3 regions of the Sedimenticola thiotaurini genome follow, and region 2 is predicted to be linked to each of the others. Evidence: predicted binding sites of a transcription regulator. Region 2 holds the regulator's gene; each other region holds the start of a gene.
The links. Region 2 encodes sigma-54, which starts transcription at its own class of promoters, with help from an activator protein. Its sites were predicted from a motif close to TGGCANGNTNCNTGCTT; they were not measured.

Region 1 (9,814 bases), 1.8 Mb from region 2:
TGCTCGCCACCACTGCGGTCTTTGACCAGTGCCGGATGACGAATCCCCTTGATGCCTACCTTGTTGATGGGGATCTGCCGTTCATCGGCGCTGCTTTGAATGTCTTCAAGGACGGGAGCAAGGTTACTCATTAAATTTCTCCAATTACTACACAGATTTGCAGTAGTGTCGCCCTGACAACAGGCAGGGCTGAACTGCTTGATTTCAAAGAAGGCTCCAGCAGAGAGGCTACTGAACCCAGTAACAGTTGACTGCCTGGCATGCTGTGGGCAGTCGTACTTAAAAAGGATGAGTCGTACCTGGTGCCGACCGGTAACAGCAGGTGTTTATTTCCTGCGCTGCAGTTTCAACAGGCGCTGTTATGCCGGGACTGTTATTAATCCTCCATAACGCCTTCCGGTTCAGGCCGGTTCCACCTGAACTGCACAAAACTTGAATTCCGGGATCTTGCCATCAGGATCCAGGGCCTCGTTGGTCAACAGGTTCGCCGCCGCTTCGTAATAGCAGAAGGGCAGAAACACCTGTCCCGGAGTGACACCGCTGTCACTCCTGACCCGGGTGGTTATCTCCCCGCGTCTGGAGCGCAGAATGATCGCTTGTCCCGACTGCACACCGATCTGTTGCAGGTGCTCCGGGTGCAGCATCGCCACCGGTTGGGGTTCCAGGTTGTTCAGGACACTCGCCCGACGGGTCATGGCACCGGTATGCCAGTGCTCCAGCTGCCTGCCGGTGATCAGGATGCAGGGATAGGCATCGTCCGGTAATTCATCGGCATGACTGTAGTGGGCCGGCACCAGGGCCGCCTTGCCATCGGCGCGTAGAAAACGCTCCTGGAAAATGACCGGTTGCCCCGGGTCACCCTCCTTACGGCAGGGATAGGTGACCGAACTTTCCTTTTTTAATCGCTCCCAGGTGATGCCGGCGATACTGGGCATGGCACGGCGCATCTCGTTGAATACATCCTGTGGGCCGTTGTAGTCCCAGTTCAGATTGAGCCGCTCCGCCATGGCCAAAATGATCTCCAGATCCTGGCGCGCCTGACCGGGAGGATCGATAGCCTGCCGTCCCATCTGCACGTTGCGATCGGTATTGGTAAAGGTGCCGGTTTTTTCCGGGAAGGCGGAGGCGGGCAGGATGACATCCGCGTAGTGGGCGGTTTCGGTCATGAAGATGTCCTGCACCACCAGATGCTCAAGGGAGGCCAACGCCTGCCTGGCGTGGTTCAGATTGGGATCGGACATGGCGGGGTTCTCCCCCATGATATACATGCCGGCGATCTCTCCATCCAGGATGGCGTGCATGATCTCAACAACGGTCAGGCCCGGATCGGGGTCGAGTGTTGTGTTCCAGAGTGCTTCAAAACGGTGCCGGGCGTCCTGGTTGTCCACCCGTTGATAGTCGGGATAGACCATGGGCATCAGGCCCACGTCGGAGGCACCCTGTACATTATTCTGGCCGCGCAGGGGGTGTAATCCACAACCTTCCCTGCCGACCTGTCCGCTGATCAGGGCCAGGTCAATCAGACAGCGCACGTTGTCGGTGCCGTGTACATGCTGGGATACGCCCATGCCCCAGAAGATCATGGAACCCTTTGAACTGGCATAGATGCGGGCCACTTCATACAGGGTCTCGGCCGGTATGCCGCAGATCGGTGCCATGCGTTCCGGGGTGTACTCCTGCAGATGCTGCTTGAGTGCCTCGTAGCCTTCGGTACGCTGTTCAATAAATGCTTTGTCCACCAGGTCCAATTCAATGACCGCGTGCATGATGGCATTCAGCATCGCCACATCGGTATCGGGGTGGAACTGCAAAAAATGGTGCGCATGGCGCGCGATGTCGGTTTTTCGCGGATCCATCACGATCAGGGTTTTTCCCGCCCGGGCGGCATTCTTGAAAAAGCTGGCGGCGACCGGATGGTTGGACGTGGGATTGGACCCGATCAGTACAATCACTTCACATTTGTCCACGTCGGCGACAGGATTGGTCACCGCACCGGAGCCGACCATCTGCAGCAGTGCCGCCACGGATGAGGCGTGACACAACCGTGTACAGTGATCCACGTTGTTTGTGTGCAGGCCGGTACGAATCAGTTTTTGAAACAGGTAGGCCTCTTCGTTCGAGCCCTTAGCGGAACCGAAGCCGGCCAGGCCGGCAGGCCCCCGGCTGTCCAGTACTTTTTTAAGACCATCGGCGGCGTACTGCAGCGCCTCTTCCCAGCTCGCCTCACGGAAGTCCCTCAATGGATTGTCATAATCCATATCCATCTCGGGCCGTTTCGGCGCATCCGCTTTTCGTATCAAAGGGGTCAGCAGGCGCTGGCGATGATTGACATAGTCAAAGCCGTAGCGGCCCTTGACGCAGAGGCGGCCATGGTTGGCGGGACCGTCGCGCCCCTCGACAAACTGGATACGATTATCTTTAACGTGATAAGTGAGCTGGCAGCCCACCCCGCAGTATGGGCAGACCGAATCCACCTGCCGGTCTATCGTCTGCCGGCCCACATCACCGGCAGGCATCAGGGCGCCCGTGGGGCAGACCTGCACACACTCGCCACAACCGACACAACTGGATTGTCCCATGGGATCATCCATATCGAAGATGATCCGTGCCCGGCTGCCACGATGGTAAAAACCGATCACGTCATTGGCCTGCTCTTCCCGGCAGGCGCGCAGGCACCGGCCGCACTGGATGCAGGCGTCCAGACTTACCGTGATTGCCGGATGGGACCGATCCGGCTCCGGTTGTTGTCGTGCTGGAAAACGGCGTCCGCTGACCTGGAGTTTCTCGCACCAGTGACTCAACTCATTGTGTGGGGTGAGTGACAGCCCCTCCGGAGTGTCGGATTGCAGCAGCTCCAGGACCAGTTTCTGCGCCGTGGCGGCCCGTGGTGATTTACTGGCCACCGACATGCCTTCGCTGGGGTAGCGGCAGCAGGAGGGGGCCAGCGTCCGCTCGCCGTCGATTTCCACCACGCAGGCGCGGCAGTTGCCGTCGGCACGCAGCCTGTCGCTATAGCAAAGGTGCGGTATCTCCACGCCGTGACGCTGAGCCGCCTGCAGGATGGTCTCGTTGGCCTGTGCTGTGACAGGGGCGCCATTCAGAGTGAATGAAACAGTTGCCGTACCAGTGCTCGGGTTCGCAGCCATCTATGCAAACTCCTCTGGAAAGTATTTCAGAGCGGAGCGCAGCGGATTGGGGGCGGCCTGGCCGAGGCCGCAGATCGAGGCATCCGACATCACCTGACACAGCTCCTGTAACAGGGGCTGATCCCACTCCTGTTCGCTCATCAGCGTGGCCGCTTTCTCGGTACCGACCCGACAGGGTGTGCACTGGCCGCAGGACTCATCGGCAAAGAAGCGCATGGCGTTCAACGCCTGTTCCCGCACGCTGTCCTGGTCGGAGAGTATGATGATCGCCGCCGAGCCGATGAAACAGCCATACTCATGCAGGGTGTCGAAGTCCAGTGGAATATCCGCCAGGGAAGCGGGCAGAATGCCGCCCGAAGCGCCCCCGGGAAAATAGGCCTTCAGACGGTGCCCCTTCTGCATGCCGCCGCAGTACTCCGCGATAAGTTCATTCAGGGTAATGCCGGCGGGAGCCAGATAGACGCCGGGCTTTTTCACCCGGCCACTGACGGAGAAACTGCGCAATCCGTAACGTCCGTTACGCCCCTGGGCACTGAACCAGTCTGGCCCTTTCTCCAGCAACTCGGGTACCCAGTAGAGCGTCTCCATGTTGTGCTCTAGTGTGGGTCGGCCAAACAGGCCTTTCTCCGCGATGTAGGGCGGGCGTAAACGGGGGATGCCGCGTTTGCCCTCGATCGATTCGATCATGGCCGACTCTTCACCACAGATATAGGCACCCGCACCCCGACGCAATTCGATCGGGGGTAACGGACAGGGTGGGTTGCGGATGAGTGCGTCCAGCTCCCGTTGCAGCAGTTTGCGGATACCGGCATATTCATCGCGCAGATAGATATAGATCTTTGCCGCGTCCACCACCGTGGCGGCAATCAGCATGCCCTCCAGGAAGCGGTGTGGATTCCGTTTCAGGTAATAGTGGTCCTTGAAAGTGCCCGGTTCACCCTCATCGATATTGACCGCCATTAACCTGGGGGCAGGGTAGTCGCGCACAATGCGCCACTTGCTACCGGTGGGAAAACCGGCGCCGCCAAGACCCCGCAGTTTGGCATTTTCCAGGGTCTGGATAATGGTTTCGTGATTTGCCTCGCCGTCATTGAGCACCCCTTTCAACTGCCCGTAGCCATCCGCTTCGAGATAGGTGGAATAGTCCATTGCCTGGTCTGGAATCGGTTCATCACGGTTACCCTGGTTGATGGCGTCCTGCACCCGCTCGGGGGTGGCGAACGGTACCGGGTGGGTGCCAACCACTGCCACCGGGGCGATTTCACAACGTCCTACGCAGGGCACAGGCTGAATGCGCACATGGTTTCCCAGGGCGGCCTGCAACTCCCGAATCAAGGGGTCCGCGCCTGCCATACTGCAACTGATGGAATCGCAGACACGCACGGTCAACGACGGGGGCGGGGTCTCGCCACTTTTGACCAGATCGAAATGGTGGTAAAAACTGGCGACTTCATACACCTCGCTGGTTGAGAGCTTGAGTCGCTCCGCCAGCGCCGTCAGCAGACCGCTCTCCAGGTAACCCCGGTCGTCCTGAATACGATGGAGGTATTCAATCAGGCGATCGCGGCGTGCTGTGCCGGCATCAAGATAGGGGGTGACCGCTGCCAGCGCTTCCGGCGTAGCCTGCCGACCCCTTCTGCGGGATTTCTGTTGACCGTCTTTTCGTTTCAACAACCTATCCTCTTTTGGGTGGGGCAAATCTACGCAAAGAGTCTTGCGCTACATTTAAACCACTATTTATCTATGGTTTGTTCGTCTGACTGTTCCAGCGTACTCATCAGACCATCCGCCAGGGCTTGTGGCGGAAGACCGTGGGGCAGCACAGCCGCCAGCTTTCCATTCCGGTCGATCACATAGAGGTTGGCAGTGTGATCGATGGTGTAGTTTTCCGTTTCGCCTTTACCAACAAAATCAAAACGGGCGTGATAACGCTTGGCCACTTCGGCAATCTGCTCTGCCGTGCCGGTCAGACCCTTCATACGGGGATGAAAATAGTGTGTGTATTCACGCAATTTTTCCGGTGTGTCCCGATCTGGATCCACCGATATAAAGAGTGGATCAATCTGCTCCGCAGCTTCTCCGATGCTGCTCAAGGCAGCGCTGATGGTTGCCAGTGATGTGGGGCAGACGTCCGGGCAGAAGGTGTATCCAAATGAAAGTACAACAACGTGACCCCGGGAATCACTTAAAGAGTAGGGTTTGCCGTCAGACCCGGTCAGAGTGAAATCACCCCCGATTCCGAATGCGTTGCTCCCGGTAAACAGAAGCGTGGCTATAAGCAGGTATTTATATAATTGGTACATCGAATCCTCCCAGATGGTATTCAGTAATGCAGCTTTAATGCCAACTAACTATAAGCCGGATTTGCTTGATCCAGGAAGTTAAAAGTGTTTCAGAGACTGTGCAACATCGTGTGCATGTGTAACAGCAACGGCGCAACCTAAAAAAGCTTATCTCCTCAGAAAGGTTGTAAATACTGACATTTATCACTTTGGCACTGTTTTTGCGGGATATGACACACCGCTAGAGGGCGGGGTGATTATTCGGCTGGTGCCGTATCCCTTAATCACTTGGAACGGAAACCAGAAAATAAACAATAGAGCAAAGAGTTGGAGGAAACTACCTTATGCATAAGCATCACAAAGGAACAGTCAGTCGCACCTTGATGGCGGCTACCCTGGCCGCATCGACACTGTTTACCGCGCTGCCCGCTAATACTCTGGCTGACGAGCCTTGTAACTCACCTTATATGGCCAAGATCGTCGGACAGGAGGATTTTGTCTATGTCTGGACCCTGGGTGTTGAGGGTGTGGGTGATGGTCAGGACAAACTGGTAACGATCGATGTTAATCCAAAGTCCAAGAACTACGGCAAGGTGATTAACACCCTGTCGGTTGGTGGTCGTAACGAGGCCCATCACTCCGGGTTGACCGATGATCGCCGTTATCTCTGGGCGGGTGGCCTGGATACCAACAAGTTGTTCATCTTCGATGTTCATACCGATCCAGCCAAACCGACACTGCATAAGGTCATCACCGACTTTGTTGCCAAGAGCGGCGGTGTGGTTGGTCCCCACACCACCTACGCCTTGCCCGGTCGTATGATTATCACCGGCCTGTCCAATAACCAGGATCACGGTGGACGTACCGCATTGGTGGAATACACCAACGAAGGCGATTACGTGGCAACCTACTGGGTGCCGACGGATGAAAATCTGCAGGGTGCGGTGAAGAGCGGTAAGTATGCTGATGGTTATAACTACGATATTCGTGCACTGCCGCGTCGTAACGTCATGGTGACCTCATCATTTACCGGCTGGTCCAACTACATGATGGACTTCGGTAAAATGCTGCAGGACAAGGAAGCCATGAAGCGGTTTGGTAATACCGTGGTGATCTGGGATCTGCATACCCGTAAACCAAAGAAGATCCTGGACGTTCCGGGAGCTCCGCTGGAGATTCGTTGTGCCTGGCGCTCTGAAAACAACTGGTGCATGACCACCACCGCCCTGACTTCCAAGATCTGGATCATCTACGAGGATGAAAACGGTGAATGGCAGGCCAAGGATGTGGGTGATATCGGCGATCCCTCCAAGGTACCCCTGCCGGTGGATATCTCCATTACCGCCAATGACCAGGGTCTCTGGGTTGATACCTTCATGGACGGCAGTACGCGTTATTATGACTTGAGCGACCCCATGAATCCCAAGCTGACCTACCAGAAAAAGATCGGCAAACAGGTCAACATGATCTCCCAGAGCTGGGACGGCAAGCGTGCCTACTACACCAGCTCCCTGTTGGCTAACTGGGATAAGAAAGGTGATGACAACGAGCAGTACTTCAAAGCCTACGACTGGAACGGCAAGGAACTGGTCGAGAAGTTCTCCATTGACTTCATGAAAGAGAAACTGGGACGGGCACATCAGATGCGCTTTGGTGCTTACTCGCTGTATGCCAGCAATCGGCGTACGCAGGAGAAGCAGCCCACTGTCGCTGCCAAATAGTCAGGTCTTCCCGACACCCCTGCCACATATGGCTGGCAGGGGATTTTGCCCTCCTACCCCCGGAGGGCATTCTTTTTATCCACCTGTCTGTGCGGAGTTCCTTTTATGAGCATAGTGAAGCAGCGCGGGTTATATGCCATAGCCGTTATACTACTGGGCGCCCTGATGACGCACCATCCGATTGCGCGTAGCGCCACCCAGTCATCGACTGCTGTAGAACCAACGGTACTGGCCCCTTTCTATACCAAGGCCCTGTATGATCCGCCGGAAGCGGGCACTTATGAATTACCACCCATTGGCATGGCCGCTGACGGAAATGTGATAGACACGAAAGGCAACAAGCGTCGATTGCATGAATTCTTCAGCGATGGAAAAGTTATCCTGCTGAGTTTTATCTACAGCACCTGCAATGATGTCAATGGTTGCCCGCTGGCCACGGCAGTGATGTACGAGATACAGAAAAGAATAAGAAATGATCCATTCCTACGTGATCGGTTCGAGATGGTGAGTCTCAGTTTTGATCCGATCTACGACACACCGGAAGTGATGGCCCTTTACGGCAAAGGTTATACAAAAGACAACAACTGGCGTTTCCTGACCACTGCCTCAAACGACGACTTGCAGCCCATACTCGACAGTTACCAGCAATCGGTGATTCGCGACTATGACGAGAACGGCAAGGAGCTGGCAAGTTTCTCCCACATACTCCGGGTATTCCTGATCGATCCGGAAAAACGGATCAGAAACATATACAGCGTCTCTTTCCTCAATCCTGGCCTGATCATTAACGATGCCAAGACAGTTCTGATGAGTGACTCCCAGGCACCGGCAGAGGATAACCTGGTCAAGGTGGCAAGCCTTTCCAGGCCCGGTGATTACAAGGTGGGTTATGAGACCAAGGATTATGTGACCAACAGTCAATCGGTTGCCGATCGTACCGGTAAGGAGGCGGATTTGAGCGCTTACCTGGTAAAGCCTCCCCTTGGTCTGCCAGCCATTCCGCAACCCGAGAACAACCCGATTACCCAGGCAAAGGTACAGTTGGGTAGAAAACTCTTCTACGACCGTCGCTTATCTCTGAACAACACCTTCTCCTGTGCCATGTGCCATATCCCGGAGCAAGGCTTCAGTAATAACGAGCTGGCTATTGCGGTTGGCCTGGAAGGGCGCAGTGGACGGCGCAACTCGCCAACCATCTATAACGTCGCCTATCTTAAAAAACTGTTCCATGACGGGCGCGAAGAGTCGCTGGAGCAGCAAGTGTGGGGGCCGTTACTGGCTTTCAACGAAATGGCCAATCCATCGGTAGGTGCGGTGATCTCCAAGATACGCAATATTCCCGATTACAAGGGACTTTTCGAGGCGGCTTTTGATGGCCGGGGTGTGAGTATGGAGACACTCGGCATGGCCATAGCCAGCTATGAAAGGCTCCTGGTATCCGGCAACTCACCGTTCGATCGCTGGTACTATGGCGGCGAGAAAAATGCCCTTAACGATGCGGCCAAACGCGGCTTTGACCTGTTCGTTGGTAAGGCGGGTTGTGTAAGCTGCCACACCATCGGTGAGAAGAGTGCGCTGTTTACCGATGATGCTATGCACAACACCGGCATGGGCTACCGGGAATCCATGGGGATCAAACCAGAGTCGCAGAAGATGCTGGTGGCTCCGGGCATCTATATGAATATCAGCCAGGATATTATTGCCGAGACCGGTTTCCAGCCGATTGGTGATGTGGGGCTCTATGAAGTGACCCAGAATCCGGCTGATCGCTGGAAGTACCACACCCCATCCCTGCGTAATGTCGCCCTGACAGCGCCCTATATGCACAACGGGGCCCTGAGTACCCTGCGCGAAGTGGTGGACTTCTACAACGAAGGCGGGGTAGAGAATGAACTGCTGGATGTGCTGATCAAACCACTCGGCCTGACCGACCGCGAGTGTGACGATCTGGTGGCCTTTATGGAGAGCCTGACAGGTGATAATGTGGACACCATTGTGGCGGACGCATTTGCTGCCCCTATTGGTGATTTAACAAAAGAGGACCCCGACTGGGCTCACTAGAAGGTAAATTATGACTAAGATAAAGTGGTTTGGCCTAGTACTCTGGTTGATCTGCGGATATGTGCTGGCGGGAGAGAGTATGTCGCCGGTGGAGCCACCCAAAGCGGTTGCCGATTTTACGCTGCCGGGGATTGATGGTAATCAGCAGCGGCTGAAGGATCTGCAGGGCAAGTATGTACTGGTCAACTTCTGGGCCGTCTGGTGTGGACCCTGCCGGGCCGAGATGCCCTCCCTGGACCGTGCTTACCAGCAGTTGAAGGGTGATCAGTTTGAACTGCTGGCGATTCATGCCGGCCCCAGTATGGAACATGCCCAGGGTTATGCCGAGGAGCTGAAGCTCACCTTTCCCATAGTGGTGGATGAGGATCTGGAGCTGACCAGCTGGGGCGTGCGGGGATTACCCACCACCTTCCTGATCGACCCGGAAGGTCGCATTGTGGCCGAAGCCGTCGGTGAACGGGTGTGGGATGACGCTGCCATGCTGAAAGTGATCAGGGACTACATGGAGTAGGTCTGGGGTCACCTGCAGTCGCTCTCGGCCACCAGGCAGTCGAAGCTAGGCCACAGGCCACTGCTTTCCGGGTAGTCACACGTAAGATCAATA
Region 2 (9,814 bases):
CGTCCAGGCCATGGGTCACCAGCACGGTGAGCGGCAGTACGCCCAGGTACTTGCCGTCCCGGTTGACCACCATGAGGATGTCGGTCTGGGGCGGGATCTTGTCTTTCAGGTGGCGCAGATAGCGCATCACCACGTCCAGGGTCACCTCCGGACGCACGGTGATGGCATCCGGATTCATCAGGCCGCCGGCAGTGTCCTCCGGGTAGGAGAGGACAGCCTCAAGCCGCTCCCGGCGCTGGTGATCCAGTGAATCGAGGATCTCATCGGTGATGGCCCGGGGCAGATCCTGGACCAGGTCTGCCAGGTCGTCGGTGTCCAACCCCTCGGTGGCGGCCAGCAGCTCTTCCGTGTCCATCTTGCTGATCAGGTCCGCCCGAACCTCGTCGGCAACCAGGATCAGCACCTCACCACCGTTCTCCTCGTTCACCAGCCGCCAGGCGATATCGCGCTGGGCCAGCGGCAACGACTCCAGCAGGTGCGCTATCTCACCCGGGTGCAGGGCGTTGAGCATGCGCCGGGATTGCTGCAGCGTACCGCTCTCCAGGGCCCTCTGCATACGGTCCAGGCGGGTACTGTCGTTGTGTTCGGGTGCCTGGTCAGACATGGCCGATAGGGTTCCTCGCCGGATGATGGGTCAATTGTGTGGACGGGGCCGATTCTAACAGCTGAAGATGACAAGCGGGAGACACCCGGTGTGAAAAATCGTTGTCAGGCTGGTGACCTTCAGGGTCGTTCCGCCGCGGTAATTCCTTTTGCCGGTATGGCCGGCTCAGTGCCGGGTACAGATCTGTTCCAGCAACGGTTCGTAGTCGCTCTCGCCGAGCCGCTTCATCAGTTTGCGGGTCTGTTTGGCCAGTTTATCCGCCTCCAGTTCTAGCAGTCGCTCCTTGGCAATCAGCAGTGAGCCCGGTTGCATGCTGAACTCCCGCAGCCCCATGCCGATCAACAGCGGGATGTAGCGGGGGTCGCCAGCCATCTCCCCGCACATACTGATCGGGATGCCGGCTCGCTGGCCGGCGTCGATAACCATCTGGATAAGACGCAGGATGGAGGGGTGCAACGGGTCATAGAGATAGTTGACCTCGTCGTCCACCCGGTCAATGGCCAGGGTGTACTGGATCAGGTCGTTGGTGCCGATAGAGAGAAAATCCAGTTCACGGGTAAAGGCGTCAGCAGCCAGCGCGGCGGCCGGTACCTCGATCATGCCGCCGATCGGAATATTTTTCGCAAAGGGTATCCCTTCCGCGCTCAGGGCCGCTTCCGTCTCCGCCAGTATGGCCTTCAGTTTGCGCACCTCCTGGAGCGTGGAGAGCATGGGGATCATGATGCGCACCGGACCGTGAACGGCGGCGCGCAGAATGGCCCGCAACTGGGGCTGAAACATTCTCGGCTCCTTGAGACAGAGCCGTATGGCGCGCAGGCCGAGAGCGGGATTGCAGCTCAGGGTGGTGCAGCCATCCACCTGTTTATCGGCCCCCAGATCCAGGGTGCGAATAGTGATCGGGATCCCGTCAAGACCCTCCACCACCTGGCGATAGGTCTGGTAGTGCTCCTCCTCGTCCGGCATCCCCTGGCGGTTCATATAGAGAAACTCGGTGCGGTAGAGCCCTACCGCGTCGGCCTGTAGTTGACGGGTGGTTTCGATATCCTCGGGCAGTTCGATATTGGCCATCAATTGTACCCGCACCCCTTCCCGGGTGGTGGCGGCCCGGCCGATCAGGTTGCGCAGCTGGATGGTCCGGTTGCGGGTGGCGTTGATGCGTCGTTGGTAATGGGCCAGGGTGTCCGGGTCGGCGTCCGCCAATACCACCCCCTGCTCCCCATCCACCACCAGGGTTTCACCCTGACGTAGCAGCCGGGTGATGCCGTGCACCCCGACAATGGCCGGGATATCGAGGCTGCGGGCCAGAATGGCGGTGTGGGACATAGGGCCGCCGAATTCGGTGATAAAGGCGGCGATTCCCTGGTGACGCATCACAATGGTATCCGCCGGGGTGAGGTCCTGGGCCAGGATCACCTTGCCTTGCAGGTCATCGCTCTCTTCCTCATCCAGCTCCTGCAGGGCAATCTGGATCTGGTTGACCACATGTTCCACATCATCCTTGCGGGTGCGCAGGTAGGGATCATCCATGGTATCAAACACCTGCACCAGGGACTCCCGCTGCAGTTGCAGTGCCCATTCAGCGGCGTAGGCGTGGCGACGAATCAGCTGGATCGGCACCTCCACCAGGGCGGCGTCATTCATCATCAGCAGGTGGGTGTCGATGAAGGCGATAATATCTGAGCGGGTGTTGTCGGGGATCTTTTTACGGGTCTGCTGAAGTCGTCCCCTGGCCCCGTTTACCGCCAGCTGGAAGCGCTGCACTTCGGCCGGAATATCGGCCGGGTCGATCTGGCGTGGGCCGATTTCCAGCAGGCCGGGGCGCAGAATATGGGCTTCGCCGATGGCGATACCCGAGGTTATGCCGATGCCGTTGCCGGCAAAGGTCATTCAGGTTCTCCGAAGCGGTCGTTGACCAGGGCTTCCAGGGCATTGGCGGCCTCGATCTCATCTTCTCCTTCGGTTGTCAGCGTCAACTCGGTTCCCTGGCTGGCGGCCAACATCATCACCTCCATGATGCTCTTTCCATTGGCAGGCTGACCATTGCGGATCAGCTGGATAGTGCTGCTGTATTGCCCTGCTTCGGTAATAAACTTGGCGGCGGCCCGGGCGTGCAGGCCCAGACGATTAATAATGGTTATCTGTTTGGTGACCATAAAAAAGCTCACATAGCCCCTGATCTGGAGAAACAATATCGCACAATGCACGCCAGTGACAAAATGCCCCGTCCGCACTTGGTGCAGGCCCCGGTTGCGGTAGTCACTGCCGGAAACGGAAGTTCTTTTCCTAATTCGTTACAGCTTAACCGGAATCGGCCGAGGCCACCCGGGGCAGATCCCGATGGCGGATCTGGCTCTGCCGGCCACAGGTACGGAAGTGGGCGGCCAACTGCTCCACCAGATAGACCGACCGGTGCTGTCCCCCGGTACAACCGATAGCGATGGTCAGATAGCTGCGACCCTCGGCTTCAAAGCGGGGTATCCACTGCTCCAGAAAGCGCACCAGATCCTCCTTGTAGCGTTGAACGTCGCTGTTTTCCCCGAGAAAGTGCTGTACCGGGCTGTCCCTGCCGGTGAGTGGGCGCAGTGCCGGCTGCCAATGGGGATTGGGCAGGCAGCGGGCGTCGTAGATGAAGTCCGCGTCCCGGGGAATCCCCTGTTTGAAACCGAATGATTGAAACAGCAGGGATATATTGGCGTCCAGCCGTTCCGTGATGCGGGAGCGGATCAGATCACGCAGTTCGTGCAGATTGGTCTCGCTGGTGTCGATGCGGATATTGGCGATGTTGAGAAATGGCGCCATTATCTCCCGTTCATAGCTGATCGCCTCCGCCAGGGGCCGCCCTCCACCGGTCAGTGGATGCCGTCGGCGGGTTTCGCTGAAACGCTTGATCAACGTCTCGTCCCGCGCCTCCAGGAAGATAACCTCATAGCGGATCTTCTTGGCCTTAAGGGGGTGGAGCAGGGTGGAAATGTTCTCGAACTCGGCCGGCGTGTTGCGTGAGTCGATACTGATGGCGACCAGTTGGAACCGTTTGTCCTGATCCTTGACCAGTTCACCGGCCAGGGCCGGCAGCAGGAACACCGGCAGATTGTCTATGCAGTAGTAGCCCTCATCTTCCAGGGTATGCAGGGCGACACTCTTTCCGGAGCCGGAGAGTCCGGTGATGATTGACAGCTTCATGGGGTCTCCGTTACCTCCGGTCAGATGCACAAAAGGGGTCAATCGTATGGGCCTTGAAGCGAACTGCGTCGTCGGCCCTCCGGGTCAGCCGCTGGCGCTGATAGGCATGGGTTCCTGCAGAATGAACTCCTGTAGCAGGCTGGCGCTGTCCCGGGCCTTTCTGAGCCGCTGACAGAACGCTTCATCACTGAACAGGGTGGCCAGTTTGGCCAGCAGTTGCAGGTGCTCTTCGGTGGCCTCTTCCGGTACCAGCAGTCCGAATACCAGGTCGACCGGTTGTTGGTCCAGGGCGTCGAAATCCGCCCCTGACTGCAACTGGACAAAGGCACCGCGGGCTTCCGTGACGCCGGCAACGCGGGCGTGGGGCAAGGCGATGCCATGCCCCAGCCCGGTGCTGCCCAATCGTTCCCGCTCAAGTAGTTTGTCGAATACATTGCCCTGGGTAAGCTCATCTGAAGCAGAGGCCAGCAGTCCGGCTACCTCTTCGAGTACGCGCTTTTTACTGGCCGCCGGGTTGGCGACACTGATGCGTTCGACGCTAATGAAATTTGCGGGAAACATGATTGTGGTGCCTTTTGGGTTAGATTTCGGCGTTGGCAGGGTCAATGCCCTTCATACCTGCACCATTGCGGTGATTAGTGCTTTTCTCCTTGAGTTTTTTGACCTGGCGGTCGATCTTGTCCACCAGGCCATCAATGGCTGCATACATATCCTCCTCTTCACACTCGGCGAAGACATCGGCACCATTCACATGCAGTGTTGCTTCCGCTTTCTGACGCAGTTTCTCAACACTCAGGATGACGTGGATTTTGGCAACATGATCAAAGTGCCGTTCCAGGCGCTCCAATTTTGTATCCACGTAGTTGCGCATGGCTTCGGTGATGTCCACATGATGACCGGTGATGCTGATTTGCATGGTTTGCTCCTTGGTTACGGGCCTCTAGACGAGGCGCTTGCGCTCGTTGGATGGCGGAATCGCCATGGACTCGCGATATTTCGCTACTGTTCGCCGCGCGACCTGAATGCCCTGATCGGCAAGTATACTGGCCAGTTTGTTGTCGCTTAGCGGTTTGTTGGGTTTTTCGGCAGCGATCAGTTTTTTGATCAGTGCGCGTATCGCCGTGGCGGAACACTCTCCCCCTCCGGCGGTACTGACATGGCTGGAGAAGAAATACTTGAACTCCAGCGTACCCCGCGGGGTATGCATGTACTTTTGGGTCGTTACCCTGGAGATGGTCGATTCATGCAGGTCCAGGGCCTCGGCAATGTCCCGCAGCACCAGCGGTTTCATCGCCTCTTCACCGTGCTCGAAGAAGCCGCGCTGCAGCTCGACGATTTTGGTGGCCACCCGCAACAGGGTCTCGTTGCGGCTCATCAGGCTTTTGATAAACCAGCGCGCCTCCTGCAGGTGGTTTTTCAGGCAGGTGTTGTCTTCACTGTTGTCGGCGCGCCGGATCAGCCGGGCGTAGTCCGGGTTGACCCGCAGTTTGGGCGCGGCCTCGGCATTCAGATCCACGTGCCAGGTGCCATCCCGACGGGTCACGAACACATCGGGGATGACATATTGGGCCTCAGTTTCAGCCACCAGGCTGCCGGGCCGCGGAATCAGTGAGCGGATCAGTTGGTTGATCGATTTCAGGGTGTCGTCGTCGATCTTCAGCTTGCGTTTGATCTGGTTGTGGTCCTGCTGGGCCAACAGGTCAAAATGGTCATCCACCAGCCGCAGGGTAAGTTCCATGGCCGGATGGGGTTCGGTGTACTGGCGCAGCTGAATCAGCAGGCATTCGCGCAGATCCCGGGCACCCACACCGGGTGGATCAAACTGCTGGATCCGGTGCAGCACCGCTTCGATCTCATCCAGTTCGATCTCGTCGGCCTCCATGTCGTCGAGAATCTCATTCAGCTCCATCCGCAGGTAGCCGTCTTCATCAATACCGTCGATGATGGCAACCGCTATCTGACGGTCGAGATCGCTGAACGGGGTCAGGTTCAGCTGCCAGGTGAGGTAGTCATAGAGGGTTCGGGCGCTACGGCGCTGGGCCAGGTAGTCACTGTCTCCGGAGTCCCGTGAGGCCATCCCGGAGGAGGGCGGCAGGGTGCTGTCGTAGACATCGTCCCAGCCGCTGTCCACAGGCAGCTCTTCCGGCATGGAACTGGCCTCGCCATTGATCTCTTTCTCGTTATTGAGATCGTTGCTGTTGGCCTTGTCAGCTTTCAGGTTTTCGCCGTTCAGTCCATCGATTACGCTCTGCTGCTCCTGTTGGCGGGCCTCTTCGCGGGCACTGTTATCCTCCTCGGTCTCCAGCATCAGGTTGGAGTCGAGGGCCTCCTGGATCTCCTGTTTGAGATCCAGCGTCGAAAGTTGCAGCAAGCGGATAGCCTGCTGCAATTGCGGCGTCATGGTTAGATGTTGGCCAAGGCGAAGCTGGAGCGTCTGCTTCATGCGAATATCTGAATCTGGTACGTAATTTGTATAGTTTTCACAGTTTCATTCTAGCGTAAAAACTGCACAGGCGCACAAGGGGAAAAAGTGTTAATTGTCATCGGTCAAGCTACAGACTGAACTCTGTTCCCAGGTAGACCGAGCGTACCTCCTGGTTGGCCAGAATCTGTTCCGGCTCACCCTCAGCCAGGACCTGTCCCTCGCTGATAATATAGGCCCGTCCGCAGATTCCGAGGGTCTCCCGCACATTGTGATCGGTAATCAGCACGCCGATACCCCGGGAGGAGAGGGAGCGGATAATATTCTGGATATCCTTGACCGAGATCGGATCGATGCCGGCGAAGGGTTCATCCAGCAGGATGAAGCGGGGTTCCATCGCCAGTGAGCGGGCGATCTCCAGCCGGCGACGTTCGCCCCCGGACAGGCTCATCGCCAGATTGTTCCGCAGATGGGTCAGGTTAAAGTCCACCAGCAGCGCCTCGCAGGCCTCGATCTGTTCCGGACGCCGTAGGTCCTTGCGAGTCTCCAGGATGGCAAAAATATTGTTGAATACCGATAACTTACGGAAAATCGATGGCTCCTGGGCCAGATAGCCGAGGCCGAGCCGGGCCCGGGCATGCATCGGCAGGCCGGTGATGTCGTGACCATCAATGCTGATGGCGCCCTTTTCCGACGGCACCAGCCCGGCGATCATGTAGAAACAGGTGGTCTTGCCGGCACCGTTGGGTCCGAGCAGCCCAACCACCTCGCCAGCGGCTACCTTCAGGGAGACCCCGTTGACCACCGCGCGACGGCGATAGTGTTTTACCAGCTTGTCAGCTACGAGCACACTCATGGGCGGGTTACTTTTTGCCACCGATAGTGACCCGGACCCGTTCCTTGCCCTTGGCGCTGGCACCGGCCTTTACAATGGCCCGGGCGCGGTCGTAGACGATCCGGTCACTCTTGAAGGTGTCCTTGCCCTGGATCAGGATTGCGTCACCGATCATATTGAGGGTCTCGCCGTTGGCCGAGTACTCGGCCTTTTTGGCACGGCCCTTGATGGTGCCCTTGCCATTGTCGGTATCCTGCTGGAATGTAACCGGACTGCCGATCGCTTCGATCTGGTCGGTCTGCTCCTGGTGCTGGGTCACGGTCACCTGGTCCGCCGTCATCACGATGCTGCCCTGGGTCAGTACCACATTCCCTTTATAGATGCTGGTGCCGTTCCGATCGTCGATATCCACCGCATCGGCCTCGATGTAGATCGGCTGGTCCTTGTCCGACTGCAGGGCGGGGGCTATCCCTGGAAACAGCAGCAGTAACAGGGTAATGGCGAACCAGCGGGCCCTGTGTTGGTGCTTAGGGTTCGACTTCATAATGTCCTCGTACATTGGCTAGCAGTTTGATGCGGATCGGCTGCTGGAGCCAGATCTGCATGCCCTTGGCATCGATACGGTCCTGGTTACTGCGCGCATGCACTTCAGCATCGGTTTCCACATAGTTGTCTCTTGGCTGTACCCGCAGATCCCGGGTGGTTATGTGCATGGGCCGGACCCCGGGCGCCGCAAAGCGGTCGATTTTAACCTCACCTTGCAAAAGAAGCACCTCCCCATCACCCGAGAGCCAACCGGTCTCCGAGCGGACATGCCAGGGCGGACGGTCCAGGTCGTACAGGGTCATCCGCGGTGACTCCAGTTCAGTGCTGTCGTCATCCATGAAATGGGTCATGCGATTGGCCACCAGTCGCTTACTGGGTCTCCCGCTCAGATCCATCAGGGTGGAGTCGACCCCTTCCAGATAATAGTCTACCCGGTGTTGTGGAGTTGTGCGTTCCGCCTCCTCCTGCATGCTTTGGCGGGCTATCCAGAGGGTGACCACCACGAGCAACAACAGCATGCCGCCGATTATCAGGTTTTTCTGTTCAGTCATGGTTGATGTCCTGCCCGGATACTTTGAAGGGTCAGTCGAGATACTTCCCAAAAGCCTGTTCCAGGGTCCCTTGCGCCTCCATCAACAGTTCGCAGATTTCCCGCACGGCACCGCGACCGGCTCCTGCCTGGGCCTGCCAGTGTGCATACTGCCTGACCAGGGGATGGGCGTCCCGCACTGTCATGGCCAGACCGACCTGGCGCATTACCGGCAGATCCACCACGTCATCACCCACGTAGGCGATCTGTTCATTCGTCAGTCCCAGTTTGTCGCGCAGTTCCCGAAATGCCGGTACTTTATCCTCTTGTCCCTGGTAGACGTGCCGGATACCCAGACTCTCCATCCGCAGCGCCACCACGTTGGAGGTGCGACCGGTGATAATGCCGATCTCCAGGCCGCTTTTCTGTAGCAGCTTCATGCCGAGACCATCCCGGGAGTTGAACGCCTTGTACTCCTGTCCGTCATCACCCAGGAACAGGCTGCCATCGGTCAGCACACCATCCACGTCAAAGATAACCAGACGGATCTGTTTGGCTCGCTTCAAGATCTCCTGCATCTTAGGCATCCTTTCTGCTGAGTCAGGGTGAGTCGCTACGGGCAGTGGCCGGTCAGACGATGCCCGCCAGCAACAGGGTGTGCATGTTCAAGGCGCCAATGGGCATCTGTTGATCGTCGACGATAAACAGGGAGTTGATCTTCTTCTCCTGCATGATCTTGAGTACTTCCGCCGCCAGCATGTCTGCACTGGCGGTGGTGCTGCCCCGGGTCATCACTTCGGCGATTTTGCAGTTGCGGATATCCACCGGTCGATCCAGGGTGCGGCGCAGGTCGCCGTCAGTATAGATGCCGCTGAGGCGGCCCTGGTCGTCGATAACCCCGGTCATGCCCATCCCTTTCCGGGTCATCTCCAGCAGTGCATCCTTGAGGCTGGCCTGCTCCGGCACCCGGGGGATCTGTTCGCCGGTCACCATCACATCACTCACCATCAGCAGGAGTCGCCGGCCCAGGCTGCCGCCGGGATGGGAGCGGGCAAAATCCTGCTCGGTGAAGCCCCGGGCCTCCAGCAGGGCAATCGCCAGTGCATCCCCCATTGCCAGGGTGGCGGTGGTGCTGGAGGTGGGGGCCAAGTTGAGGGGGCACGCCTCCTGTTCGACACTGACGTCGATATGCACGTCTGCCTGCCGGGCCAGATTGGAATTCGGGTTGCCGGTCATGGCGATCAGGGGCACCCCAAGACGCTTGATCAGCGGCAGTATGGTCAATAGTTCGCTGGTCTCGCCGGAATTGGAGAGCGCCAGCACCACGTCCTTGGCCGTGATCATGCCCAGGTCGCCGTGGCTGGCTTCGCCCGGGTGGACAAAAAAGGCCGGGCTGCCGGTGCTGGCCAGCGTAGCAGCGATCTTGCTGCCGATATGGCCCGATTTGCCCATGCCGGTGACCACAATACGGCCTTCGCACTTGAGCATGAAGCCGCAGGCACGGGCGAAGTCCCCATTTATCCGGTCGGCGAGCGCCTGGATGGCGGCGGCCTCGTTATGGATGACAGCCAGGCCCAGTGCCTGGAGTTTTTTGGCCTCTTCAGGAGAGGGGGTGCAATCCTTGTTCATGTACTTTGCTGCTCGATTGTCTGTTGATAGGCGGTGGGCTCGACGACCGTGGCGGCCCCCCCTTTCTGG
Region 3 (9,814 bases), 630 kb from region 2:
GCCGCGTCTCCAGCGCATGGGAGGCAACCCGCCTGCCCATCACCTACGTGGTGGATAAACAGGGACGTCTGGCGTTCCGGGCCCTGGGCAGCCGGGAGTGGGATGCGCCGGAGCTGCTGGTGCCGATCCGCAGCCTGGCCCTGCCGGCTGAGTGATTCGCTCCACGGCACAGCAGCCAGGACAGATTGCAGGGCTCAGGCGGGACGGATGTGCTCGATGTAGTAGGGGCGATCTTCCATATTCAACTTAACCGCCTCACCCACGACCTGTAGACGCCGATCGGTACCCTCAAACCGCAGGTCACAATTGGCCCGGCCACGCCCCTCAAACGGTAGCGGGATCATGTCCCGGTAAGTGTAGACACTCTGCCCTACATCCCCACCTGCACAGACCACCGGCGTTTCGGGTGGTTCACCCTCCAGCGTCGCTTCGGTAAAGACCAGTTCACCCGATTGGCGCCAGCGGGTCCGCTCAACAGAGCCGGACAGCGTCTTGATAATCATGGCGGGTGAGAAGCGTACGGTTACCGTATCGCCCTCTACCCGGATGCTCTCTATGGTCGAACCAGGCAATTCAATAGTGCTGCTATCCATTTGATATTCCTAATGATTACTTCTATCAGGCATCGCCAGCCTCAAGACCCAGTTCCTTGATTTTCCGGGTCAGGGTGTTGCGGCCCCAGCCCAGTAGTTTAGCAGCGTCCTGCTTTCGGCCGCCAGTCTGTTCCAGGGCTGTTTCAATCATTATGGTTTCAAACTCCGGGGTGGCCTCATCCAGCAGCGCCACCTGTCCCTGCTGCAGACGCTGGCGCGCCCAACTGCGCAACGACGCCCGCCAGTCATCATCCTGGGTCTGGGGTTTCTCCGACTCCAACAGCTCCGATGGCAGATCCTTGACATGTACCTCCTGGTTGGAGGCCATCACCGTCAGCCAGCGCGCGGTATTTTCCAGCTGGCGCACATTGCCGGGCCAATCCAACTGTTCCAGGGTAGCCAGTGTCTCTGGCAGCAGGGTCTTGCTCTCCACCCCCAGCTCCTCCGCCGCCAGCGAGAGGAAGTGGCGCATCAGCAGGCCGATATCCTCCCGCCGCTCCCGCAGAGAGGGGATGTGGATACGGATGACGTTGAGTCGATGGAACAGATCCTCTCGAAAACTGCCCAATTTCACCAACTGTTCCAGGTTCTGGTGGGTGGCGGCGATAATACGCACATCCACTGTCACCGGCTCATGTCCCCCGACCCGGTAAAACTCGCCGTCGGCCAGCACCCGCAGCAGCCGGGTCTGTAACTCTGCCGGCATATCACCGATCTCATCCAGGAACAGCGTGCCCCCATCAGCCTGCTCAAATCGCCCCACCCGGCGACCCTGGGCACCGGTGAAAGCCCCGCGCTCATGGCCAAACAGTTCGGATTCCATCAAATCCCGGGGTATGGCAGCCATATTCAGGGCGATAAATGGCTGTTTAGCGCGTGGACTGTGCCGGTGCAACGCATGGGCCACCAACTCCTTACCAGTACCCGACTCACCATTGATCAGCACTGTGATGTTGGAACGGGCCAGGCGACCGATGGCCCGGAACACCTCCTGCATGGCCGCCGCCTCACCAATAATCTCGGGACTCGACTGCAGCTCCTCCACCTGAACCGATCCGCTTCGACTCTTGCGACAGGCACGGGAGACCTGTTCCACCGCCTCATCCACGTCAAATGGTTTCGGCAGATACTCGAATGCCCCACCATGAAATGCGGCTACGGCGCTGTCCAGATCGGAGTGCGCGGTCATGATAATCACCGGCAGATCGGGATAGACCGCAATGATTCTTTCCAGTAATGATAGCCCGTCCATACCGGGCATACGGATATCGGACACAACCACATCCGGTTGTTCATGCACCAGGGCATCCATGACGCCATCTGCACTGGGGAAGCATCTGACCGCCATTCCGGCTTTCTCGAATGCCTTCTCCAATACCCAGCGAATCGACCGGTCATCATCAATCACCCAGACACTGTTAATTGGTGGCATTTGGATTCTCCACAGGTAACAACACAGTAAATACAGTTTTTCCCGGCTCGCTGCTGCACTCCACAAGTCCGCTGTGCTGGTTGATTAGGGATTGGGCAATGGTGAGTCCCAGGCCCACGCCATCATCGCTGGCGGTCACCATGGGATAAAACAGCTTTTCCCGGATCGAATCCGGTATACCCCGGCCGTTATCCTCAATGCTGATCTGTGCTACCAGCCGGTGGCGGCGATTACCGATAGTGAACTGACGCAGGATGCGGGTTTGCAGCAGGATGCGGCCATCAGGTGAGTTGCCGATCTCACGTGCCGCATTGCGCAGGATGTTCAACAGGGCCTGGATGATCCGGTCACTGTCCACGCAAATATCGGGAATGCTGGGATCGTAATCCCGTTCTATGGTCAGCCGTTCACCCGATTCCACCAGCACCAGATTGCGCACACGCTCCAGCAGTGTGTGAATATTCACTTGCTTCAGATTGGGCAGCCGGTCGGATCCAAGCATCCGGTTAACCAGGTTTTTCAGCCGATCCGCTTCATTGATAATGATCTGGGTATATTCACACAGACCCGGATCATCCAGCTCCTGTTCCAGCAACTGGGCGGCACCACGCAGTCCCCCCAGAGGGTTCTTGATTTCGTGGGCCAGGCCACGGATCAACTCCTGGGCGGCCTGGTGCTGGGAGAGCAGTTGTTCCTCGCGGCTGATGCGCAACTGCCGATCAATCTGTTGAATCTCGATCAGCAGGGCCGTCTCACCCTCACTGTCAGACAGGGGGATGACCGTGCAGTCCACAGTGGCCCGTTTGCCATCCGGGAGCGGCAGACACAACTCGCGCTCCGTGAAATGGTGACCGGTGCGCAGGGCCTGTTCCAGATGTTCCCGGGGCAGTCCCCCGGGGCACTGGATAATCGACTCGGCCGAATTACCCACGGTGTGGCGAAAACTGATTTCAAACAGCATCTCTGCCGCCGGATTCATGTACTGCAAACAGAGTGACTGGTCAAACAGCAGCACGGCGCTGCTCAGGTTCTCCAGAATCCGCTGTTGGGAAATTTCGTTTATCTGAATCATATCCTTCATCACAAAAGCCGATGCAAAAAGCGAACCAAGAATAGGTTCTGGGGAGAACTGGCTTAAAACCAAGGCGTGATGGGATTTTTCGCAAAAAGACGACGTTGTTGGCCAGCCAGCCTATGCACTATTTTAGTGCATAGGCTGGCTCAGGCAACCCAACCACCCGCCAAATCACCGGCTTGGATCAGGGAACAAATGGACAACCAGTGGGGTGGATAAAATGGGGGTTGGTAAGGTGATTATGGCTGATAATCACTACAGTTAGCGACAGATAGAATATCTATCGCCGATTTTAATCGCTATATGACCCTTTCCACCACTCAATAGTTTGGACTGAAGGCGGGATTGGTCCGGCCCGGCGTGGAGGAAATCGGTTTGCTGGTCGGATTAAAGGCGTCGGCACCACCCGGGGTCGGCGCATCGCCAGTGTAGTCCGACCCGGAATCCGGCGCATACTGGGGCGCATCACCACCGCTGCCAGAGCTGCCGGACGGCGGCAGTTCAGGGGACTTACCATCTTCAATCACGGTGACCTGGCGCACGAAGAATTGCACAATATTGGAGCGCGCCACCAGACGTCCTGCCGCATCATGGATACTGGCATGGATCATATGGGCGCCCCGACTGAGATTGTGGAGCTGAAACTGGAGGCCGGTTGCGTGCTGATCCTGAATCCGTCCATCCAGCACCACCTGAATGTAGTGCCCGCTCTGCAGCGCCGGCTCTGTCTGGAAAGCGAGAGTGACCGTGCCGCCATTCGCCTGCACCATTTCATTGCTGGCGGGTGACACGATGGTGAAACTGCTGTATTTAGCCGGTTTGGCGGCTTGTGACGGGGCTTGACCGGTGCGGTTTTCCAGGTCACTGCTCACCGGAGTATAGATGGTGGGATCGGAGAGTTGGATCTGCTCGGCATCCCGTGTCGGGGTATCTGAATAGTGCACCGCACCGGAGCGGTCGACCCATTTATAGATCGCTGCCTGACTGCCCAGCGCCAGAGACATGATACAGATGAACAGGATGCTTCTCATACCATTGAGAATAGCCCAGACCGGGGGCCGCCTCAACTACTGTTCGGATCAGGGGTATAAAAGAGTCGATAGACGTTATCCCATGCTGGTCCAGCCATCGCCGGAACAGAGACAGTGGTGATGAACCCGGAACAAAAAAACGCCCCCGGATGGGGGCGTTTCTCAACAATCCCTGCTAAGTGGATCGTTTACAGGCTGTAGTACATATCAAACTCAACCGGATGGGTGGTCATACGCAGACGGGTCACATCATCCATCTTCAGAGCGATAAAGCCGTCGATCAGGTCATCGGTAAACACACCACCGGCGGTGAGGAACTCACGATCCGCATCCAAGGCTTCCAGGGCCTGATCCAGGCTGTGGCAGACGGTCGGGATGGAGAGAGCCTCTTCGGCAGGCAGGTCATACAGATCCTTATCCATCGCCTCACCCGGATGGATCTTGTTCTGGATTCCGTCCAGACCAGCCATCATCAGAGCGGAGAAGGCCAGATAGGGGTTGGCGGTGGGATCCGGGAAACGGACCTCAACACGACGGCCTTTCGGGCTGTTCACGAACGGAATACGGATCGACGCAGAACGGTTACGGGCGGAGTAGGCCAGCATCACCGGTGCTTCAAAGCCCGGTACCAGACGCTTGTATGAGTTGGTGGAAGGGTTGGTGAAAGCGTTCAGGGCACGGGCGTGTTTGATAATGCCACCGATGTAGTAGAGCGCTGTTTCAGACAGACCACCGTAGAGGTTACCGGCGAACAGGTTCTCACCGCCCTTGGCCAGGGACATGTGTACGTGCATACCGGAGCCATTATCACCCACCAGCGGTTTCGGCATGAAGGTGGCGGTCTTGCCATAGGCGTGTGCCACGTTCCAGGTGACGTACTTCTGCACCTGTACCCAGTCGGCACGTTTCACCAGGGTAGCGAACTTGGTACCGATCTCACACTGGCCGGCGGTTGCCACTTCGTGATGATGCACCTCCACCGGCACACCCATCTCTTCCATGGCCAGACACATGGCGGCACGGATATCGTTCAGGGAATCAACCGGGGGAACGGGGAAGTAACCGCCCTTGGTGCCCGGACGATGGCCGATATTGCCATCCTGGTAGACCCGCTCGGAGTTCCAGCCGGCCTCTTCGGAATCAATCTTGTAGAAGGAGCCGCTCATCTCGGACTCCCAACGCACGTCATCCAGTACAAAGAATTCAGGCTCGGGACCGAAGAAGGCGGCATCAGCGATGCCGGTAGAGGCCAGGTAGGCTTCAGCGCGGCGGGCCACCGAACGGGGGTCACGCTCGTAGCCTTCCATGGTGGAAGGTTCAAGGATGTCACAGGTGATGTTAAGGGTCACTTCATCCGCAAACAGGTCAAGAACAGCGGTTTCCGCATCCGGCATCAAGATCATGTCGGATTCGTTGATCCCCTTCCAACCGGAAATGGAAGAACCATCAAACATCTTGCCGTCGGTGAAGAGATCTTCATCAATGGTGTGGGCCGGTACAGAAACATGCTGTTCCTTACCGCGGGTATCAGTGAAGCGGAAATCAACGAACTTGACTTCGTTGTCTTTGATCATCTTCAGGACTTTTGAGGCCATGAGGTTCTCCAGCAGTTAGTATTAAATTTGAATGGACCACAGCGTGGCCATCAATGTTAAATCTTGCGAGTTGGGATGCCCCGTTACGGGGCAGCCAAGGCATGTCCTGTAATTAGCAAGTACTGTGCCACAGTTCAGGTGTCTGTCTACCCCCGACCCGAACCATCCGGGTAATTTTACTACGTTTCCACGCCGAAGCACGAAATAGACTGTATTACAGTGGATTAACCCCGTTTGTATGGAAGCCCCTGTCTGGCAGTCCCGGCGCTCATGGAGCGGAGGGAGCACTATCCTGGAGAACGAGCGCACCATATCGATGCGTTTTCAGACCATAGCGCACTATTATAGTGCATCATCCATAATAGACCCGGACCACTCCGAACTCCGGCAACTCTGCCGCCTTCGTCTGGAGTGACTGCTGGAACTCCCGGCGCGTCTCCTCCCCGGGCAGATCCGCCAGCGAGAAGTAGACATCCACGTTAATTTTTCCCGCCAGATAGTGCAGTACCACCCGTAACCGTTTTTCCGCACCGGGGATACTGCACCACTGCTGGGCCAGCAACTTCTCGGCCTGGGCCCGCAGGGGCAATCCTTCACAGGGGATCGCCTTCTCATCATCTTCCGGATCGATATGTACCGTGACATCCATCACTTCGGATATCTCTTTCAGCAGGCGATCAATCACCATCTGGCCGATCATGTGTCCTTCCGAGACACTTAACCAGGGTTCCACCAGGATATGCACATCGACCGTGGCCTCGCCACCGATACGGCGGGTCCGCAGCATGTGGATATCCATCACACCGCCGATCTGGTGGATAATCTGCCGGATGCTCTCCAGACGCTCCTGATCCAGTCCCTCATCCACCAGCTCCTGGAAGGCCGGCCAGCCCAGATCCCAGCCGATCTTGGCAATCATCAGCCCCACGCCCACCGCTGCGATGGCATCCAGGTAAGGCAGACCCGCCATGGTCCCCCCGACACCGATGAGCACCACCACAGACGATAGGGCGTCGGAGCGGTGATGCCAGGCATTGGCGTGCAGCAGATCCGACTTGATCTTGCGGGCTACCGCAGCGGTGTAGTGGTAGAGCCCCTCATTGGCCAGGATTGAGAACAGCGCTGCATAGAGGGCCAGGGGTTTCGGGTGCAACAGGGCATCGGGTGAAAAGAGTCGTGATACCGCATCCCAGGTGATACCGATTGCCACCAGCGACAGCAGGACACCCAGACCCAGTGTCGCAGCGGTTTCAAAACGGCCGTGGCCGTAGGGGTGTTCAGCGTCCGGCCCCTGGTTGGCCTGCTTGGCGGCAAAATAGACCAGCCCGTCCGACAACAGATCGGACAACGAGTGAATGCCGTCTGCCACCAGCGCCTGGGATTGGGCAACTATGCCGATAATGGTCTTGCTGGCAGCCAATAGCAGGTTGACCAGCACCCCGACAATGGTGACCCGTTGGATGGCCTGATAACGCAGGTGCTTCTGTTCGCTAACCTGGTTCATTGAATCAGTTGTCCTCGCCCACCTCGACTACGATGATGTACTCGTTATCTTCGGTCCTTGTCTCGATCAGTTTATGACCATTGATGCGGCACCAGGCCGGAATATCATTGAGGGCACCGGGATCGGTACATACCGCTTCCACCCGGGTTCCCGGCGCTAGCTCTTTGACCCGGTCCTGAACCCGGATCACCGGCATGGGACAGAGCAGGCGACGCGCATCCACAATGACCGGTTTCATATATACCACTCCTGGGGAATCTCATCCGCGCCCAGCGGCTTCACCGACAGCTGCTGCCGGCTGCCATCCAACCCGGTCACGGTCAGTTCCACCTGGTCCGCCTGCTTGCCCTGGCTGTAACGGGCCACCAGCCGGGCGGCCAGTTCGATATCATCATCATTCACCTCGCCATCCAGCAGCGCCAGCGGCCCGGCATGGCTGGTGGTGGCCAGACTGACGAACTGTTTACGATAACCCTGCAGGAAATTGCCCTCCCCCTCTTCCCGGGAGATGATCACTTTGAAATGGGCTCTGGGGCGCAGATGCCTTCCCACCTTGAGCAGCATGATGTCATCCATTTCGTAGCGTTTCTCACCACGGGCCTGCCACAGATCCGCCAGCTTGACCGAGTACTGGGCATCAGTCAGGAAACAGCAGCCTCCGGCGGGCTGAGCGTAGTCCTTCAGGCCGAACTCTTCCGCTAGGGCCATCTGCGGCTTACGACTGCGGCCATTGAAACCGTACAACTTATCCCGTGTTATCCACCCTTCCCGCTCCGGCAGAGTCGGCGGCAGGTTTTTGCCCGACAGCGGCCGCACCAGGCGATCTTCGGCTCCGGAATCCCGCGCCACCACCGGCATGGTGTCCTTGCGCTGGGACATGGGTCGTTGTCCCACCACTTCGCCGGTGATAATGAAATCGAACCCATGCGTCTCGATCCACTCCTGGGCCTTCTTCACCATGAAGATCTTGCAATCCAGGCAGGGATTCAGATTCGCCCCATAACCATGCTTGGGATTCAGCACAATATCCTTGTACTCTTCCACAATATCCACAATGTGTAACTTGATACCCAGCTGTTCCGCCACCCACAGGGCGTTGTTGCGCTTGGGCCGGTCTCGATCCTTCTGGCGAATCGCGTGGGTGTGACCCTCCACGCAGAATCCGGTGAAAAAATTGATCCCCTCTACATGGATGCCCTGTTGCTGAATGACCTTGGCGGCCAGTAGTGAATCCAGGCCACCGGAGATGAGGGCTACGGCCTTGCGTTGTTTAGTCATGATGGTATCAGGAGTCTGGCGGTGATCGGCCCGATATTGTAAGCGTTTGGCTTAGTTCACATCAAAGAAATGTTTATTCCCCTTGAACGCCCCGTCATCGGGCCACGCCTTGACAAGTATCAACACTCTTTCTAATTTGCGCCCATGTCTGAAAATCTATCTGAAACGTTTTTTGCGGATCTTCCACCCCGCCACGCCGCCATCTTGTCAACGGCCCTGGGTCTGTTTGTCAGCAAAGGTTTTTTCAACACCTCGATCCATGACATCACAGACCAGGCCGGTGTATCGATCGGTTTTGTTTACAACAACTTTGGCGACAAGGAGGGCATCGCCCGGGCTCTCTACCAGCAGTTACTCGATTTCATGACCCAACAGATCAACCTGATCGAGGATCGCTGCAGTGATGCCGAGTCACGCTGTCGGGGTGTGGCGAAGCTGCTGTTCGAACTGACCGAGTCCGCACCACAGGTGATGGATTTCATTATCCACGCCCGACACAAGGAGTTTCTGCCAAACGAACCGGCCATCTGCTCATCCACTCCGTTTGCCCGCATGCGGGATTTTGTTTACCAGGGCGTAACCAGTGGTGAGATCAGAGCGATGCAACCACTCAGTGCCGCCATGATCGCTTACGGCGGTGTCATTCGAATGATCTGCCTGCGTCTCGATGGGGTCATCGAGGAGCCCATCCACACCTATTTCGAGGAGTTGTGGTGCAATACCTGGTACGCATTGAACCCGGGTGAGACTGACCAGAACGATTCACCAAGCCCCATTCAGGCACCTTGAAATCACTGTGTAAGAAACCCTGATCCCCTGTCGGGCCATCATCCGGTGCCGCCACGGCGCTTAGAACGGCTGAGGCGGACCAGATTGTCCCGGGCCCAGACTCAACAATCCGTCGCCGAAACGATATACTGGGCGGATCTGTTTTTCCTTATATAAAGAGCCTCGACCTTAACTATGACGAATTCGATTAATGGTCCTGATACATCGACCTTTCAGGGCCTGATTTTCGCCCTGGAGCGCTACTGGGCAGAACAGGGCTGTGTGATCCTGCAACCCTACGACATGGAAGTGGGGGCCGGTACTTTCCATACCGCCACTTTTCTCCGTTCCATCGGTCCGGAGCCCTGGAGTGCCGCCTACGTGCAGCCTTCCCGCCGCCCCACCGACGGCCGCTATGGTGAGAATCCCAATCGGCTGCAGCACTATTATCAGTTCCAGGTGGCACTGAAACCCTCGCCCCTGAACATCCAGGAGCTCTACCTGGGTTCCCTGGAGTTGCTCGGGCTGGACAGCAAGG

Region 1: mtoX (methanethiol oxidase) is a predicted target of sigma-54. The motif match lies at 5,639-5,655, and genes of this name have one in related genera.
Region 3: glnA (glutamate--ammonia ligase) is a predicted target of sigma-54. The motif match lies at 5,840-5,856, and genes of this name have one in related genera.

The regions. Positions count from the first base shown of each region.
Region 1 is NZ_CP011412.1:363,371-373,184, forward strand. It holds gene folE2 (GTP cyclohydrolase FolE2) at 1-131, opposite strand, end outside; gene fdhF (formate dehydrogenase subunit alpha) at 402-3,146, opposite strand; gene AAY24_RS01575 (NAD(P)H-dependent oxidoreductase subunit E) at 3,147-4,817, opposite strand; gene AAY24_RS01580 (SCO family protein) at 4,880-5,449, opposite strand; gene mtoX (methanethiol oxidase) at 5,773-7,149, shown strand; gene AAY24_RS01590 (cytochrome c peroxidase) at 7,255-9,210, shown strand; gene AAY24_RS01595 (TlpA disulfide reductase family protein) at 9,221-9,721, shown strand.
Region 2 is NZ_CP011412.1:2,164,350-2,174,163, reverse strand. It holds gene mgtE (magnesium transporter) at 1-604, opposite strand, end outside; gene ptsP (phosphoenolpyruvate--protein phosphotransferase) at 770-2,491, opposite strand; gene AAY24_RS09890 (HPr family phosphocarrier protein) at 2,488-2,757, opposite strand; gene rapZ (RNase adapter RapZ) at 2,903-3,784, opposite strand; gene AAY24_RS09880 (PTS sugar transporter subunit IIA) at 3,869-4,345, opposite strand; gene hpf (ribosome hibernation-promoting factor, HPF/YfiA family) at 4,365-4,700, opposite strand; gene AAY24_RS09870 (RNA polymerase factor sigma-54) at 4,725-6,227, opposite strand; gene lptB (LPS export ABC transporter ATP-binding protein) at 6,337-7,062, opposite strand; gene lptA (lipopolysaccharide transport periplasmic protein LptA) at 7,070-7,585, opposite strand; gene lptC (LPS export ABC transporter periplasmic protein LptC) at 7,569-8,138, opposite strand; gene kdsC (3-deoxy-manno-octulosonate-8-phosphatase KdsC) at 8,170-8,694, opposite strand; gene AAY24_RS09845 (KpsF/GutQ family sugar-phosphate isomerase) at 8,747-9,745, opposite strand; gene AAY24_RS09840 (calcium/sodium antiporter) at 9,742-9,814, opposite strand, start outside.
Region 3 is NZ_CP011412.1:2,792,399-2,802,212, forward strand. It holds gene AAY24_RS12825 (TlpA disulfide reductase family protein) at 1-155, shown strand, start outside; gene AAY24_RS12830 (hypothetical protein) at 195-593, opposite strand; gene ntrC (nitrogen regulation protein NR(I)) at 619-2,025, opposite strand; gene glnL (nitrogen regulation protein NR(II)) at 2,012-3,106, opposite strand; gene AAY24_RS12845 (DUF4124 domain-containing protein) at 3,421-4,131, opposite strand; gene glnA (glutamate--ammonia ligase) at 4,320-5,726, opposite strand; gene AAY24_RS12855 (cation diffusion facilitator family transporter) at 6,079-7,230, opposite strand; gene AAY24_RS12860 (sulfurtransferase TusA family protein) at 7,235-7,468, opposite strand; gene AAY24_RS12865 (tRNA (5-methylaminomethyl-2-thiouridylate)-methyltransferase) at 7,465-8,508, opposite strand; gene AAY24_RS12870 (TetR/AcrR family transcriptional regulator) at 8,653-9,297, shown strand; gene glyQ (glycine--tRNA ligase subunit alpha) at 9,472-9,814, shown strand, end outside.